2 regions of the Paenibacillus sp. WG02 genome follow, and region 2 is predicted to be linked to the other one. Evidence: predicted binding sites of a transcription regulator. Region 2 holds the regulator's gene; the other holds the start of a gene.
The links. The regulator Rex, encoded in region 2, represses fermentation and respiration genes when NADH is low (regulators of the CRP and FNR family bind a similar motif). The targets are predictions, from matches to a motif close to TTGTGAAATATTTCACAA.

Region 1 (8,136 bases), 2.8 Mb from region 2:
CCGTACGTATATTGAAACTGTTCAGTCGTGGATATTTCCTGATTTCCCGATTTGGCTCCTCATGCTGCTTCTCATTACGCTAATTGCTTATGGTATGACTGGTGGAATTCGAGTAATTATTGGCATGTGCCTGTTTGGTTTTGGATGTTGGATCCTGACCACGCTATTTTTTTATGCGGCGATAAAGCATGCTCAGTGGAGTTTTTTACTTCCGATTATGGAAGCCACGCCTTCCCGGGTGTTACAAGGTGCGAGTAAGATGCCGCTGACGCTTGCTGGGTTCGAGGTTATTTACTTTCTTTATCCGTTCATTCGAGATCAACAAAACATTCATCGTTACGCTCAAATAGGCGTTCTTCTTAGCAACCTGTTTTATTTGTTCGTCATGGTTATTTCAATCGTCTATTATAGTCAAAATCAGATGCCAAAAACGATTTGGGCTACTTTTAGCTTTTTGAAAATCATCCGATTTCCGTTTCTGGAACGATTCGAATACATTGCGATTCCGCTCTGGATGCTTATCCTAGTTTGCAATTTAATGTTATTCACATGGGTCATCCTACGTGGAATGAAGCGTGTTTTTCAGCAAAATCAAAAACGGACGTTAGCCGTATTCTGTGTCATTCTGTTCGCATGCTCCTTTCTGTTCCAAAAACACGGACAAATATATAAAATGAACTCTATCTTGAACTCCGTGTCGATTTATGTGATCTTTCTTTATCCACCCCTTCTTTTTCTGTTGGTGAAAACCGTACATGCCATTAAAAAAAGAACCGTTAATCGATAAGATTACTCTCGGGGAGTGAAATGCGTGAGAAGACCGCTTTGTCTATCTCTATTGCTCGGCACAGTCGTTTTGTTCTCGGGATGTGTCAAACCATTCATATTAGAGAATTTGGCGCTTAGCATTATTATCGGATATGACTCTCTTGAGAAAGAACGTATTCTTACAACATCGGTCTTGCAAAAAATCGATCCGAGCGCCAAAGAAAAGACGCAGGTTGTAGCCAGCACGGCTTACACCAGTAAAGGATCGCGCATTTCTTCGAATCGAGAACTTAGCAAATATTTGGTTGGCGGGCAGGTGAGGGTCGTCATGTATGGCAAAAAGCTCGCCTCCAAAGGGATCATCGATATGGTTGATACCTTGTCCCGTGACCCAACGCTCGGCGATATGATTTACCTTTGCGTTAGCGATGAGAAAGCTTCACATATTTTAACGCATCGCTATCGGGAAATATCGAATATTGGCATGTATCTCTATGAAAATTTAAGACAAAATTCGGAGAGAGAGGAGCTTCCTTCCCCAACACTCCAAGATTTTCTTCGTGATTATTATAGTGAAGGCAAAGATCCCGTCGTTCCGTTGCTCAAACGAAGGGGCAATGAGGTTTATATCAAAGGACTGGCTTTGTTTCATGATGATCGCATGGTTCACGAAGCTTTGCCGCGGCAAGGATTTCTGCTCAAAGTACTACTCAATACGCAGAAGGAGGGAAATTTCGAACTCGTAGCAGGCGCCGAACCTTTAGCGAAGTACATGAAGCATCCAGATAAAGAGGTTAAAATTGTGTTCACCACTGCGAAAAGCAGCAGTAAAATTAAGCTTCTTGACTCGAAAGTACCAGAATTTATGGTGTCGGTGTCCATGCAAGGGGATCTTCAAGAAATTTCGACTCCTTATTCTTTAGATACGCCCGAGGCGATATCGGCCTTAGAGAAAGAAATTGGGAAAAAACTGAAGGAGGAAATAGAAAGATTCATCGCGAGTTTGCAATCGAATGAATCTGATGCTGTCGGGTTCGGTGAGGTTTATCGGAGTCATACAAGAGACTCAAAGCTAACCAAAGTAAAGTGGCACCCCATGTTTAGAGAAGCAAAAATCAACGTTCGCGTAAATTTCACATTGAGACATACCGGTGCGATTGAATGAAGGATCAGAAAGCAAAAGCTGCCATGGGCTTAGTCCATGGCAGCTTTATTGCTTTGTCCGTCAGTCCACCAGTGTTTCCCCGTGTTTCAGCAGTTTAAGACGACTGGAGTCGAGCTCCCTTCGCTGCCAATCGGCCAACAACCGGTCAAGTGCTTCCTGCGGCGTATCATCGGCTAGCCGGAAAGCGCCATAATGCATCGGTATGAACGTCTCGGCGCCAACATCGAGGAATGCCTGAATCGCCTCCTCCGGTGTAACGTGCTGCATACCCATAAACCACTCTGGCTCGTAAGCGCCGATTGGCATGAGTGCATAGCGTATACCCGGAAACTTCGCTCCGATGTCGCGGAAGCCTGGGAAATATCCGCTGTCTCCCGCAAAATAAATGGCACTGTTCTTCTCCGCGCCGTCTACTGAATGCTCATCTGATCGCTTGATCAACCAGCCTCCCCAAAGCGAGCTGTTCGTATCCGTCAATGTGCGCCGAGTCCAGTGCTGCGCTGGAACGAAATGAAACTCCAACGGCCCGACCGTCATCTTCCCCCACCAAGGCAGCTCGTGGACCGTACTCAGCCCAAGTCGCCTCACCTTCATGCCGAGTCCTTCTGGTACTAGGGCGACAGGCGTTCCTTTCAGCTTGCGCAATGATCCGACGTGCAGGTGATCGAAATGCGAATGAGACAGCAAAACGACATCAACCGGCGGTATTTCATCGAGTGTAAGCCCTGGCGCCTCCAGTCTGCGGGCAAGGCCCATCCGGCCGCCCAGACCGGATCCGTAATGATCGTCAAGCCCGCCATCTGCAGCAGGAAAGTCGAATGTCCAATCCAAGTGATCGTTGTTTCGCTGCGGTTATTCATGAGCAGTTCTTGCTGCTTATGCTCCGCTTGGCCGATACGAAAAGTGAGATCCTTGACTTTCCCTTTCCGTTCTTGCTGCCATCGACGAATTTCCTTCCAGGTTTTCACTTTCGCGGCGGGATCCATATTGCTATAACGTTTGCGTGCCATAAATCGCTGCTCCCCTCACAAAGCCACCATAAGTCCTTTGAAATAATATCTCCATACCTATTAAGATGTAGAATCTTATCGCTTTTGTCAATTTTTAGTTGGTGTGATCTATCTCACATACCAGAATGTTTTTTCGAAATATAATGAAGACAGAAAAGAACAAAAGGAGATGGTTCAAATGATGAAATGGTTAAGAGGAAATCGTTACGCGGCGATGATGTTGACGATTATTCGTTTGTATGTGGGTTGGCAGTGGATGACAGCGGGATGGCATAAAATCGCCGGGGCAAAGCCATTTGACGCAGCGGGTTATCTGAAAGGCGCAATTGCGAAACCAGTCCTTGAATCGGGAACTACGGATATGGTTTACGCGAATTATGTAGCTTTCTTAAAAAGCTTTGCCCTCCCCAATGTGGGCATCTTCAATACGATAGTTCCTTGGGGAGAATTGTTAGTTGGTTTGGGTCTGATTCTTGGCGCACTGACGACTACAGCCATATTCTTTGGATTATTAATGAACTTTATGTATATGTTCGCTGGAACGGTTAGCAGCAATCCATGGTTAGTGCTTCTTGGATTCTTTATCATCGCCGCAGGCGCTAACGCAGGCAAGTTCGGCGTCGATCATCTGATCCTTCCTTATCTTCACAAATGGTTTGATAAATTAATCGATAGACTCCATTTGAAGCCAAAATATAAATAAATGGGAACTTTGGAGCGGGTAATTTACAAAGGATGTTCATATATGCGAAAAGAACCTACTCTTTGACTCAGTTCGCTGAAGAAGAGTAGGTGTTTTTTTCTCACTACAAAACGGGATAGAGGGAGAGTGATGGTGATGCTTACAGGCGTCATTTTGGCTGGTGGAGCAAACCGTCGAATGAATGGGGAACTGAAAGCATTACTTCCATTTGGTGGACAGCCTCTTATTGTTCGCCAAGTGGATCGGATGAGGATATTGTGTGATGAAATCATTGTCGTAACCAACGATCCCAAATCGTTTCTTCCAATTCTGGATCGTTCGGTACGGATCATTACGGATTTTCACACTGGCTATGGACCGCTTGGGGGCATGCATGCGGGATTGTCGTTAGCGAAGCATTCATCGGTCTGGGTTGTTGGTTGTGATATGCCCTTTATTTCGTACAAAGCCGCCGAACTTTTGTGGAACAGCAAGCGGGAAGGGATTGAGGCTGTCATTCCTCTTGTATCGGGTAGATTAATTCCCCTACATGGGATTTATGATCGAGAATGCAAGACTAAGATTCTTCCTCTGCTCAAAAAAGGCGAAACTCGGGTTTCTGCTTTACTTGGACATATTTTCTGGAGTGAGTTAGGAGACGAATATTTGCAGAAGAATGGTGTCGATCTGAAGTTCATTTCGAGTATCAAGACCTTGGAAGATTATGAGGCTTTCAAAAACACCGTGAAGACGGGGATTTAAGGAATTGTACCCTTTTTTCATATACGGAATGTGACATAAATCATAGTGACCCCTGGAGAATGCTCCTAGAATGAGGATAGCTAGATTTTAAATTGGAGGTGGGTCTGATATGAGTATTAGAAAGTTAAGCAATGAGCAGCCCGAACAAATGAGAATAAACAAGGCGGAGCAAGAACCCGTATTGAAAGGCACATTTGCCTCGGTCATGCTGCTTGGAGCTTTTTTGGCCATAACCTGGGTCGCCGTATTTCTATTATTTCTATACAGACAGTAGTTCATTTTACGATTAGAAAAGGGTGGTTTAAGCCATGCATATTCATAAACTTGAGAAAATTTGGCTAACGATTGGCATCAGCATGCTGTTCGTATTCCTTGGCGTTTTGGGTGTTTCTGCGTTTGCCATGGGGGTAAAACCGCCAAGTGAGCACCATCATCGGATTGATCCTGCGAAAGTAACAGAGACTGCCCCTTTTGACAAACCAGGATTGTATAAGACCGGAGAAAAAGAATACGAAGCGGTGATGACCGCTTTTACATTCGGATATGCCCCAGACAAGATGGAAGTTCCTGTTGGTGCAACGATTAAGTTCGTAGTCACGAGCCAGGATGTCGTTCACGGCTTCGAAATACCAGGGACGAACGTAAATATGATGATAGTTCCAGGCGAAATCAGCCAAGTGACGCATACGTTTACGAAACCAGGCGAGTACCTAATTTTGTGCAACGAATATTGCGGTGGAGCGCATGAATATATGAAAACGACGATTATCGTGAAATGACGGGAAGAAGCACAGAAGGGTGGAAGTCTGCATGAAGAAAGGGCAGTTGGAATTGTTTGAAAATAAATTCGATCTCAAAGACGGGAAGCTGGTCGTTGCACACATCATCGTGGCTTTCGTTGCACTGCTCATCGGAGGGATCGCGGGGCTGCTGCAAACATTAGTGAAGAGCGGGACGGTCAAGCTGCCGTACGGCATCGGTTATTATGAACTGCTGACTGCGCATGGCGTATTAATGGCGATCGTATTTACGACCTATTTCATTATAGGCTTTCTATACTCAGGTATTTCATACACGTTAGGTGGAAAGCTGCTTCCGATTGTTCATCGCATGGGATGGCTTGGATTTGCTTTCATGACGGTGGGAACAGCCCTCGGGGTAGCAATGGTTTTGACAGGAAAAGCGAGCGTCTTGTATACGTTCTATGCGCCCATGAAAGCTTCGCCTTACTTTTACATCGGATTAGCCCTATTGGTGGTAGGGAGCTGGATTAGCGGGTGGGGCATCTTCTATCAACTGAAGTATTGGAAAAAGACGCATCAAGGCAAGATCTCTCCGTTGTTTGCATTCATGGCGGTCATCACGTTCCTTATGTGGCAAATTGCTACCATTGGGGTTGCTGCCGAGGTGCTGATTCAGCTCATTCCATGGTCTTTCGGATGGGTGGAAACGATTAACGTAATGCTCAGCCGTACCCTGTTCTGGTACTTCGGCCATCCGCTCGTGTATTTCTGGTTAATGCCTGCGTACATGTGCTGGTATGTCATTATTCCGAAAATTATCGGAGGCAAAATCTACAGTGACGCTCTCGCCAGATTATCCTTTGTCCTCCTCCTGTTATTTTCCATTCCTGTTGGCTTTCATCATCAATTGATGGAGCCGGGCATTAGCTCATTCTGGAAGTACCTGCAGGTAGTCTTGACCTTCATGGTGGTCGTTCCGTCACTGATGACCGCTTTCTCTTTATTTGCAACTTTTGAGATCAATGGTCGTGCCAAAGGAGCTACAGGTCTGTTCGGTTGGATAAAAGTCATGCCATGGAAAGATGTGCGATTCTTCGCGCCATTCCTGGGTATGCTGATCTTTATTCCAGCTGGCGCAGGCGGATTAATCAATGCAAGTAATCAAATGAATGCAGTGGTTCATAATACGTTATGGGTAACAGGGCACTTTCATTTGACCGTTGCGACGAGTGTAGCGCTCACGTTCTTCGGAATTACGTACTGGCTGCTTCCAGCCGTAACGGGCCGTGTGCTGACTAAGCGCATGAACAAGCTTGGGATTATTCAAACGATCATTTGGTGTGTGGGCATGTTCTTTATGTCAGGTGCGATGCATCTCGTCGGACTATTCGGTGCACCTCGAAGAACGGCATTCACGACCTATGAGGGAAACGTGGATGCGGCAGGCTGGATGCCCTACTATGTATTCATGGCTATTGGCGGCACAATATTATTCATTGGCGTATTGTTGATGGTGTACAATGTCTTCGCCCTGCTTCGGGCGCCAAAAGGTGTGACAGAGTATCCAATCGGCGAAGCGATGGAACAAGCAGAAGCGACTCCGGCCTACTTGGATCGTTGGAGTGTGTGGATTAGCTTGTCGGTGGCGCTGATATTGATTGCTTATACAGTACCGTTAATGGATATGATTATGCATCCAGGCGTCGGTTCCAAAGGATTTGTCACTTGGTAAAAGGAGAGAAGCACCGAACTTTATGTGAAGTAAAGCTGGTGCTTTTTCACAATGAAGTGAGGCTGGAAAATAGGGACCTGGAGGGGTAACAATGTTTCTAGATGTTCGAGTGTTCGACGGACAGGTGAATGTAACGCCTAGGGGCAAAATTTATGTGGATGAAGCAACGATCATAAGGGAGAAGCTGTTTCCCTATTTGGACAAGGGATGTAAGCAATTTGTTTTTCATTTATGTCATGTGGATTATATCGATAGTTCCGGACTTGGCGTACTGGTTGCGCTTCAGAAGAAAGCTCATCTTAGCGGCGGAGGGGTGGTCATTCAAGGTCTACAGGGTGATGTCAAAGAACTGTTCGAGCTGACTCGTTTAACGAATGTTTTTGAGATTCACCCCTGATTTAGCCATATTTACATGTGAAACAAGTCGCTGACCTGGAGGTGATAGCATACATGAAAGATAAGCTGCGGCTTTATGCACGTGTTTTTAACAAAGTTATGGAATCCATCATGATTACAGATTCTGGAGGTATTATCCTTTCGGTCAATCCTGCGTTTACAACGACAACCGGCTATACGGAGGAAGAAGTGGTGGGTCAAACGCCGCGTATTTTGTACTCCGGTAAACAAAAACCTGAGTTTTATATTCATATGTGGGCAACGATTCATGAAACGGGTGGTTGGAAGGGCGAGATCTGGAACCGACGGAAGAATGGGGAGCTGTATCTCGAATGGCTGACGATAAGTGCAGTGAGGGATAAGCGGGGCAAAATAACCAATTATGTAGGCATTTTCATGGATATAACGGAGCGCAAGAAGTCTGAGAAGAAACTGCAGCTGCACGCCAGAGTCTTCGAAACAGCGAGTGAAGGGATTATGATTACGGATACGAAAGGAACGATATTATCAGTCAATCCGGCATTTTCCGAAACAACTGGCTTTACGGAAGCTGAGGCTTTAGGTCGAACCCCGCGCATGCTGCATTCTGGCGTGCAGGATGCCGAATTTTATATTCAAATGTGGGCATCGATTCATGAAAGAGGCAGCTGGCAGGGCGAGGTCTGGAATAAGCGAAAGAATGGGGAAATCTACCCGGAATGGCTGACGATTAATACCGTTAGGAATGAGAATGGCAAAATCTCCAATTATGTCGGGGTTTTCACGGATATTACAGAACGTAAACTGTCGGAAGAGAACTTAAAATATTTGGCTCATTACGATGTATTGACCGGGCTCCCGAATCGATTTTTATTTCATGACCGACTGAGTCATGCCAT
Region 2 (8,136 bases):
CACTTGTAACTTAGGTGTAATGCATCATCTATCAAAGCAACCCAACTTATCCACAGATAGTTACTGGGAATAATATAATTGACATATCCTCTCCTTCTTTTCCGAAAAGCTCTGAGGGCTGAAAGGCAATCGTGGTTACCACTGTTGTATTTTTTACAACAATTAACACACCAAAAGGCTATTTTGCAACTTGAAGTTGCATTTCGTACAACATTTTGAGCTCATTTGATGCGAAATGGTCTATATTGGGCTAAATTGTTGTACATTATGCAACAATGAAGGGAGATAGGCGAGATTTAGGCATAAATTGTTGCACTAAATACAACATCTACCTCTAAGTGTGAAGAAATCAACTTCATTGTTGCAGTTTCTACAACTTTACAACAATGAAGCTGATTGATGGACCGGAACTGTGGAGGAAAAAGCTACACAAAAAACCGCTGGCCACAAGGCCAACGGTCATCTTATGCACTCTTCGTCACAGAAGCATCGAATAAATTACGGAACGTGTCACCAGAAAGAACTTCTTCTTTCATCAAAATCGCAAAGGAATGTTCAAAAACACTGCGCTGCTGCTCTAAAAGCTCCTTCGTGCGAATCATGAGCGCATCAAGGATAATCGTATTCTCTTTCATAAGCTGATCCTTCGTCACCATCTCACGATCAATGATACCGAGGGAAGTAAGTCCTGAATCCATCATATTACGCACCATGGAAAGGGACTGCTCGAAATCGTTACGCGAGCCAGTACTGCGCCCGCCATAGAAGATTTCTTCAGCCGCGGCACCACCGAGAGCAATCATGATTTGCTGCTCAATATAATCTTTGGTGTACAAATAATGATCTTTCGGAGGATTATGACGCACATATCCGAGCGCTTTCCCCCGCGGACTAACGGTTACCTGTGAAACAGAGCCAGGGCGCACAATTTCAGCGATAATAGCATGCCCCAATTCGTGATAAGCAACGCGCTCTTTTTCCTCTTGCGCCGTTTCTTTATCCGTTCTTTCCCCCATCATCACTTTATCAATCGCGGAAGCCAGATGGTGCTGTTCAATAGCCAGTTTATCTTCTCTCATGGCATAGATTGCTGCTTCATTCAGAACGCCTTCTAGCTGTGCGCCAGAGAAACCAAAGGTTTGATCAGCGATCGTATCCAGAGAAACGCCTTGAGCCAGCGGTTTATTTTTGACATGAATATCGAGAATGGACAGACGTCCTTTCTTATCTGGTAAGTCCACTTCAATATGACGGTCGAAACGGCCAGGACGCAATAAAGCACTGTCGAGAATCTCCTTGCGGTTCGTTGCTGCAATAATCAAAATACGTGGAGCATCATTCGTATGAATACCATCCATTTCAGTCAATAGCTGGTTCAACGTCTGATCATACTCCCGATGTTGACCGCCATCCCGTTTACCGCCGATAACATCAATCTCATCAATGAAAATAATCGCATTGTCTTTGCCTTCTTTAACAGCACGGGTTCTTGCTTCCTTGAATAGGTCACGCACACGACTTGCACCGACACCCACATACATTTCCACAAATTCACTGCCTGAAGCGGCCATATAAACGGAATTCGTATAATGAGCGGCTGCTTTGGCCATTAACGTTTTCCCTGTTCCAGGAGGTCCAGTAAGCAGAATCCCTTTGAGCGGACGAATACCTAATTTCTTAATTTCTTCATGCTTGATTAGAAAATCAAGAGCTTCCATCAATTCTTTCTTAGCGCGATCTTGTCCGCCAATCTCATCAAACGTCAAGTACGAAGGCGTGCGATTCTTGCTTTTACGATCACCGCCACCTGCAGATATACCAGCACCGCTGCGGCCTTTTATCATATAAAACAAGGATACACCCAATACGCCAACAAATAAGATAGGTATCACATTTACACCTAGAAAGGCCAAAAAGATTAGGAGAACCGGTATAAATCCAATCCCAATTTCTTTATAAATTTTACTCATTCGGCCACACTCCTATCTGGGAAGTTCTAGGTAGCATGATGAATTTAGTGGCATCACCATCTGTCAGGCGAATATATACATAAGTTTGGTCCATTTCACTATCAACTTTCATGGTTGGAACACCCTCAGCATATTTCTGCAAGGTTGTTGGAATATCTGCATAATGCTTCGTTTCCATTGCTTGTGCTACCTCAAATAATGCTTTAGACCACCACTGGTCTAGTTTTTCGGACGGGTTGCTTTTCACATCAATATTCACAGTACGCTTTCCGATAATGGATGCACCATCTTTATGAATACGATCCACCACATTTCGTAAATTGGCGTCTGGGTTTAGACTAACTTGTATGTCAACTTGGTTATTGTCAAGTTTCATCGTTGAGCTCGTTACACCGGGAACCTTGCTAATGATATCAGATAATGGATTTTCCATAGCTAAGCTTGTATAAGCGAACCAACCACCGAATAAAACTCCAGCAGAGATAATAACACTCATGACGACAGGTAAGAGACGCAGCTTCATCAGTCAACGTCCCCCTTTCTATACGTATTTTGTTGCCTCAATTGCTATACGATGAGTATATCACGCGATGAATGCATTAGCTCTATGAAATGAGTGGAAACAACAAAACTCAGCCTAATGCAGGCTGAGTCTGTATGTATCCATATAGAGTCCATCTTTGAATTTGTAATAATCATAGAAATAACGTGTACCGCTGTTTTCTTTCTTTTTATAGAAAACTTCCCAGACATAATCGTTACCAAGCTTACCTGGCAGCACGCGTTCTATTTCTATCTCTGGCGCTTTTTTTAGAACGGTTTCCCGTACCTGCGTTTCGGTGAACGCTTCAGCTGTCATCTCCGTATGAATCCCTTTGTCTGAAACCCAAACGATGACGCCTTGACCCAGCTTGTCTTCGCCATAAACGATTTGGACAGGTTCATCACCATAAAAGAAATCCACTTTGGTTGCTTTCGTCATAATGCTTTTCTCGTAGGCTATTTCTACCGCTTTGCGCTTATCGTCCCAGTGCTCATTCTGAACATTTAAATAAAAGCGGCTAAGCACGACACCAAGTGTCAAAATAATAAATACACCGAATGTTAGGATCCTTGTTCGCTTCGCATTCATGAACGCCGCTCACCTCCCCCAGACGAACTTACAAGGAAATCACTTAGCCAATGAGCTTATCAAAGCATAGTTCAAACTCACGTTTAATTTTTTCTTCATCAAGTGTTAAACATTCTCCCTTGCGGACAATCCAATTACCGTCTACACACACATCAACAACATCTTTTGCACAGGCAGAGTAAACAATATGGGACACAAAATCCGTCTTCGGAAGGAAATGAGGTTGATCGATATCCAGTGCGATGAAATCAGCCTTCATGCCAGCCTGCAGTAAGCCTACATTATCTAACCATATGGATTCTGCACCCATTTTTGTTCCCATAAGAAGCGCTTCTGCAGCAGGCACAGCTAAAGGATCGCCAGAAACACCTTTGTGAATCAGCGCGGCGAGTCTCATTTCTTCGAACATATCCAAGTTGTTATTGGAAGCCGCTCCATCTGTGCCAAGTGAAACCTTCACGCCTGCACGAAGAAGTTCAGGAACTCGGGCAACACCGCTAGCAAGCTTCAGATTGCTTCCTGGGTTGTGGGAAATACGAACATCATATTGCTTAAGGACACTGATTTCTTCATCTGTGAGATGAACACCATGCGCGATGAGCGTTGGTCTGCTGAACACTCCATGCTTTTCTAAATGTGCGACTGGTCTCAAACCGTATTGATCCACATTTCCCTGAACTTCACGAAGGGTCTCCGACATGTGAGTATGGATTGGCAGATTTAAATCATGGGCCACTTGAACAATTCGCTCAATAAAGTCCGGAGGACATGTATAGGGTGCATGTGGAGACATCATTGTCGTGATTCTTCCATTTGCACCGCCATGCCAATTTCTTGCAAACTCCGTAGCTTCTTTCAATTTAGCATCTTGTACTTCCGGTGGACAAAGACCAATAATACCTCGGGTCAGAACACCGCGCATACCTGACTCTTCAACGGCCTTAGCCACTTCGTTCATATGGTCATACATATCTACAAAAGTTGTCGTACCGCCTTTAATCATTTCTAGAATGGATAACAGCGTCCCCCATTTCACATCTTGGGAGCTGAATTTGGCTTCCATCGGCCACATTTTCTCTTCTAACCAAATTTGAAGTGCTAGATCGTCACCATATCCGCGTAAAAGCGACATCGCTGCATGTCCATGCGTATTCACCAGACCAGGCATATAAAGCTTGTTCTTGCCGTCAATAACTTCGTCATAATTTTCTCGAGGTTCAGGTATTTCCTCACCGATGTATGTAATCTGGCTGCCTTCTATTACCATACAGCCCTTGATAGACGATTTTTCTGCATGATTTGAGATAAAAATACCGTTCATAATTAATGTTTTTTTCATACTAAAAATCCCTCTCTATGCTCATTCTATTAACAAACACTGCCTTATAAACTTTACCTCTTCGAGCTTGTAAAATCAAGGAAGCTTCACTATGTTAAGAAATTGTAAAATTTCACGGAATTTTCGTTGCTTTAAACACAATTATTATGATATTTTTAACTTCGTGAGTTTTTTCTACCATTTGGTCTGTTTATCTTATATATTCGATCAAAATCTAGTGCATATAGCAAAATATAGGAGGATTATATGACAACGTTATTCACAAAAAAGAACGAAGTCGATTTCTTGCAACTTCTCATCCGTGCTGCAGAAAACGCCTTGCAAACTGCTCAACTATTTCGCACAGCCATGATGGGGGATAAACCGCCTATTGAGTATGTTAAAGCGATTAACGATTTAGAGCACGCAGGCGATACGATTACTCACGAAATTTTTAAAGGTTTAAACAAAGTATTTATTACACCAATTGATCGTGAAGATATTATGGTTCTAGCCTCCAAAGTGGATGATGTAACAGACGGTATAGAAGCTACAATCGCTCGTTTCGACTATCTTGCTGTATCACATACAGATTCTTATATGAAAGAGTTTTCGGCTGTCATTGTAGACTCTTGCCAGCATATGCTGGATGCGTTCAAGCTTCTGGCGAAGAAAAAATACATGCAAATTCCTGAGCATACGGTTGCTATTAATTCCCTCGAGAATGACGGAGACCGTTTGATGCGCGAAGGGATTCGTCAAATTTTCATCACACGCAAAGACCCGTATGAAGATTTTAAACTAAAAGAAATCTATGAGCGTTTGGAAGAAACAACAGATGCTTGTGAAGATGTAGCCAATATCCTTGATAGCGTTGTACTTCGTTATTCATAAGACACATTCGTGTCCTATGTGGTACGAAGATAGTTTTCCATATGGAAAACTCTTAGGAGGAAATCATGTTAACTTATTTAATCGTCATCGTTGTGCTCGCCTTACTTTTTGACTTCATTAATGGATTTCACGATACGGCAAATGCGATTGCAACATCCATTTCCACACGAGCCTTAAGTCCGCGTGTAGCCATCGCCATGGCTGCCACACTCAACTTTGTCGGAGCCATGGTTTCCTCTAAGGTTGCCAAAACCGTTGGTGGAAGCATTGCCAACCCAGCCAAAATTGAACACGGCGTTGAAATCGTCATCGCTGCCTTACTTGCCGCCATCATTTGGAACTTATTGACATGGTATCTGGCCATTCCTTCATCTTCTTCGCATACACTTCTTGGTTCTCTAGCCGGAGCAGTTATCGCTGGCGCCGGAGTTCATGCAGTGAATTGGAGTGGTTTTACGCAGATTATTATCATTTTGATTCTATCGCCGATTATTGCTTTCGCCCTGGGTTACTTAATTATGATCTTGATCAAGTACATCATTTTATGGTCTGGTAACACATCAAGATCGAAGCTAAATCGCTTATTCCGTACCTTGCAAATTTTATCCGCGGGATTGCTTTCCTACTCCCATGGCGGTAACGATGCACAAAAAGCAATGGGTATTATCGTATTTGGTTTAGTAGCAGCTGGTGTTCAAACAGACTTGGAAGTACCGATCTGGGTGAAAATTGCTGCCGCTTTAGCCATGGGGCTTGGAACATCCATCGGTGGATGGCGAATTATTAAAACCGTTTCCGGTAAAATAGTTAAAATCGAGCCCATCAATGGCTTTGCTTCGGACTTAACGTCATCACTCGTTATTCAATTCTCTACCTTTTTGGGTAAACCATTGTCAACGACGCATGTTATTTCCTCCGCGATTATCGGGACAGGCAGTGTCATGCGCTTCCATGAAGTTCAATGGGGCACGGTTGGACGCATGTTGATCACTTGGGTTATTACGATTCCGATCAGCATCGCTCTCGCATTCTCGATCTACTTCGTTTTGTTCAGACTCATTTTCTAAAAATAAAGGCACGACCCAAGCTAATCGGGTCGTGCCTTTTTCTAATCCAAATAATAAGCTAAGCTTTGCAATTCGGTTGTAAAATCCGCATGGTGCACTCGCACTTCGGGAGGAACCTTAATAATGACGGGAGCAAAATTCAGTATCGCTTCAATCCCGCAATCTACGAATTGATTGGCTACATTTTGAGCTTCGTTCGCTGGGACCGTTATGATGCCTATGCGGACGCCTAATTCAGATAAAACCTTCTTCATCTCATGCATCGGTTGAACGATTAGGTTGTTGATCGATTCCCCGGCCTTGCTTGGCATTGCATCGAATACAGCGACAATCTTCATATCATTGCGTAAATAAGTATTATAATTGCACAAAGCGCGGCCTAGATTACCCGCTCCAACAAGAGCTACTTGAATATGGCGATCCAACTTCAGGATCTGTCTAATTTTTTCAATCAAGTAAGCAATGTCATAGCCGATTCCCTTTTTCCCGAATTCTCCAAAATAAGCCAAATCCTTACGAATCTGAGCCGGATTCAGATCGAGCTTTTGACCCAAATCCTGCGAGGATACCGTCGATACATTTTTCATTGCAAGTTCATTCAGAAAGCGTAAATAAATGGGCAGCCTCCTGACGACTGCTTCCGATATTTTTTGTGTTTTCAACTTTACGCCTCCCCCATCCACTCTTCAATCCTAGGTAACATTTGCTCAGTCGTCATATGCTCAATCTTCGGACCAGGCAATGAATAAAGGAAGTGCTTGCCATAATACGTATCAATCACTCGAGTATCATAGATGATAACGATGCCTTTATCGGATGCACGTCTGACAAGCCGGCCAAAGCCCTGCTTAAATCGAATGACAGCCTGCGGAACTGAAAATTTCATAAATGGATTTTCGTTGCGTTTCTTTATATTTTCACACTTAGCTTCAACTAGAGGGTGATTCGGAGGTTGAAACGGCAAACGGATAATAGCAAGACAGCTGAGTGCATCTCCAGGAATGTCGACACCCTCCCAGAACGAGCTGGTGCCCAACAGGACGCACATTTTATTATCTTGGAACATCCGGGTCAGTTTACTCCGATTGCCGCTGTCTACCCCCTGCCCGAGCACGGTAATCCCATGAGGCTTCAAATGGTCCTTCATCCCCGCATAAATTTGCTTAAGCATGCGATTCGACGTGCACAAAATCAACATTCGTCCTTTTGTAATACGGGCCACATCACTAAGCGAATCAATTAGCGCGTTGATAAAAACAGGATCACCTGCACCTTTGATCATTGGGAAGTCGCGAGGAATTACGACGAGTGCTTGCTCTCTGTAATTGAATGGAGATGGCAATTGAACGGTTTTCAATTTGCCCGATTCTTCATCCTCAGGAATGGCTAACCCTAATTGATCTGCTGAATATTGAAAAGATTTATTAACAGACAATGTCGCGGAGGTCAGGATAATACTGTCTTTGGTCTCAAAGAAATGCTGCTGCAGCAGACCGCTTACATCGGTAGGCACGGATACAAGCTGCAGAGACTTCGATTTGGCGTAGGTACCCGCTTCCATCCAATACACATAACCCTCATCGGCCATTTTCATAAAAAAGTGCAGAGCATCTCGGTGATTATACAGTTCCTTTACCGTGCCATTCAAATCGGTGACTAAACCTTGGACCCCGAAGACTTCCTGCATGTCCTTCACTTCATTTAACAATTTATCCAGCGTGCGGAGTAAATCATTGGCATTCAAATAAATATTGT

Region 1: ACBP55_RS35700 (DoxX family membrane protein) is a predicted target of Rex. The motif match lies at 3,045-3,062, and genes of this name have one in related genera.

Annotation. Positions count from the first base shown of each region.
Region 1 covers NZ_AP036016.1:7,915,244-7,923,379, reverse strand. The annotation lists gene ACBP55_RS35715 (GerAB/ArcD/ProY family transporter) at 1-787, shown strand, start outside; gene ACBP55_RS35710 (Ger(x)C family spore germination protein) at 812-1,933, shown strand; partial or broken gene ACBP55_RS35705 (MBL fold metallo-hydrolase) at 1,994-2,943, opposite strand; gene ACBP55_RS35700 (DoxX family membrane protein) at 3,122-3,646, shown strand; gene mobA (molybdenum cofactor guanylyltransferase) at 3,776-4,387, shown strand; gene ACBP55_RS35690 (cytochrome c oxidase subunit 2A) at 4,497-4,661, shown strand; gene ACBP55_RS35685 (cytochrome c oxidase subunit II) at 4,696-5,166, shown strand; gene ACBP55_RS35680 (cbb3-type cytochrome c oxidase subunit I) at 5,198-6,862, shown strand; gene ACBP55_RS35675 (STAS domain-containing protein) at 6,954-7,259, shown strand; gene ACBP55_RS35670 (putative bifunctional diguanylate cyclase/phosphodiesterase) at 7,313-8,136, shown strand, end outside.
Region 2 covers NZ_AP036016.1:5,116,959-5,125,094, forward strand. The annotation lists gene ACBP55_RS23295 (AAA family ATPase) at 465-1,970, opposite strand; gene ACBP55_RS23300 (hypothetical protein) at 1,963-2,493, opposite strand; gene ACBP55_RS23305 (cell wall elongation regulator TseB-like domain-containing protein) at 2,608-3,102, opposite strand; gene ACBP55_RS23310 (amidohydrolase) at 3,146-4,441, opposite strand; gene ACBP55_RS23315 (DUF47 domain-containing protein) at 4,688-5,314, shown strand; gene ACBP55_RS23320 (anion permease) at 5,380-6,381, shown strand; gene ACBP55_RS23325 (redox-sensing transcriptional repressor Rex) at 6,423-7,043, opposite strand; gene dinG (ATP-dependent DNA helicase DinG) at 7,046-8,136, opposite strand, start outside.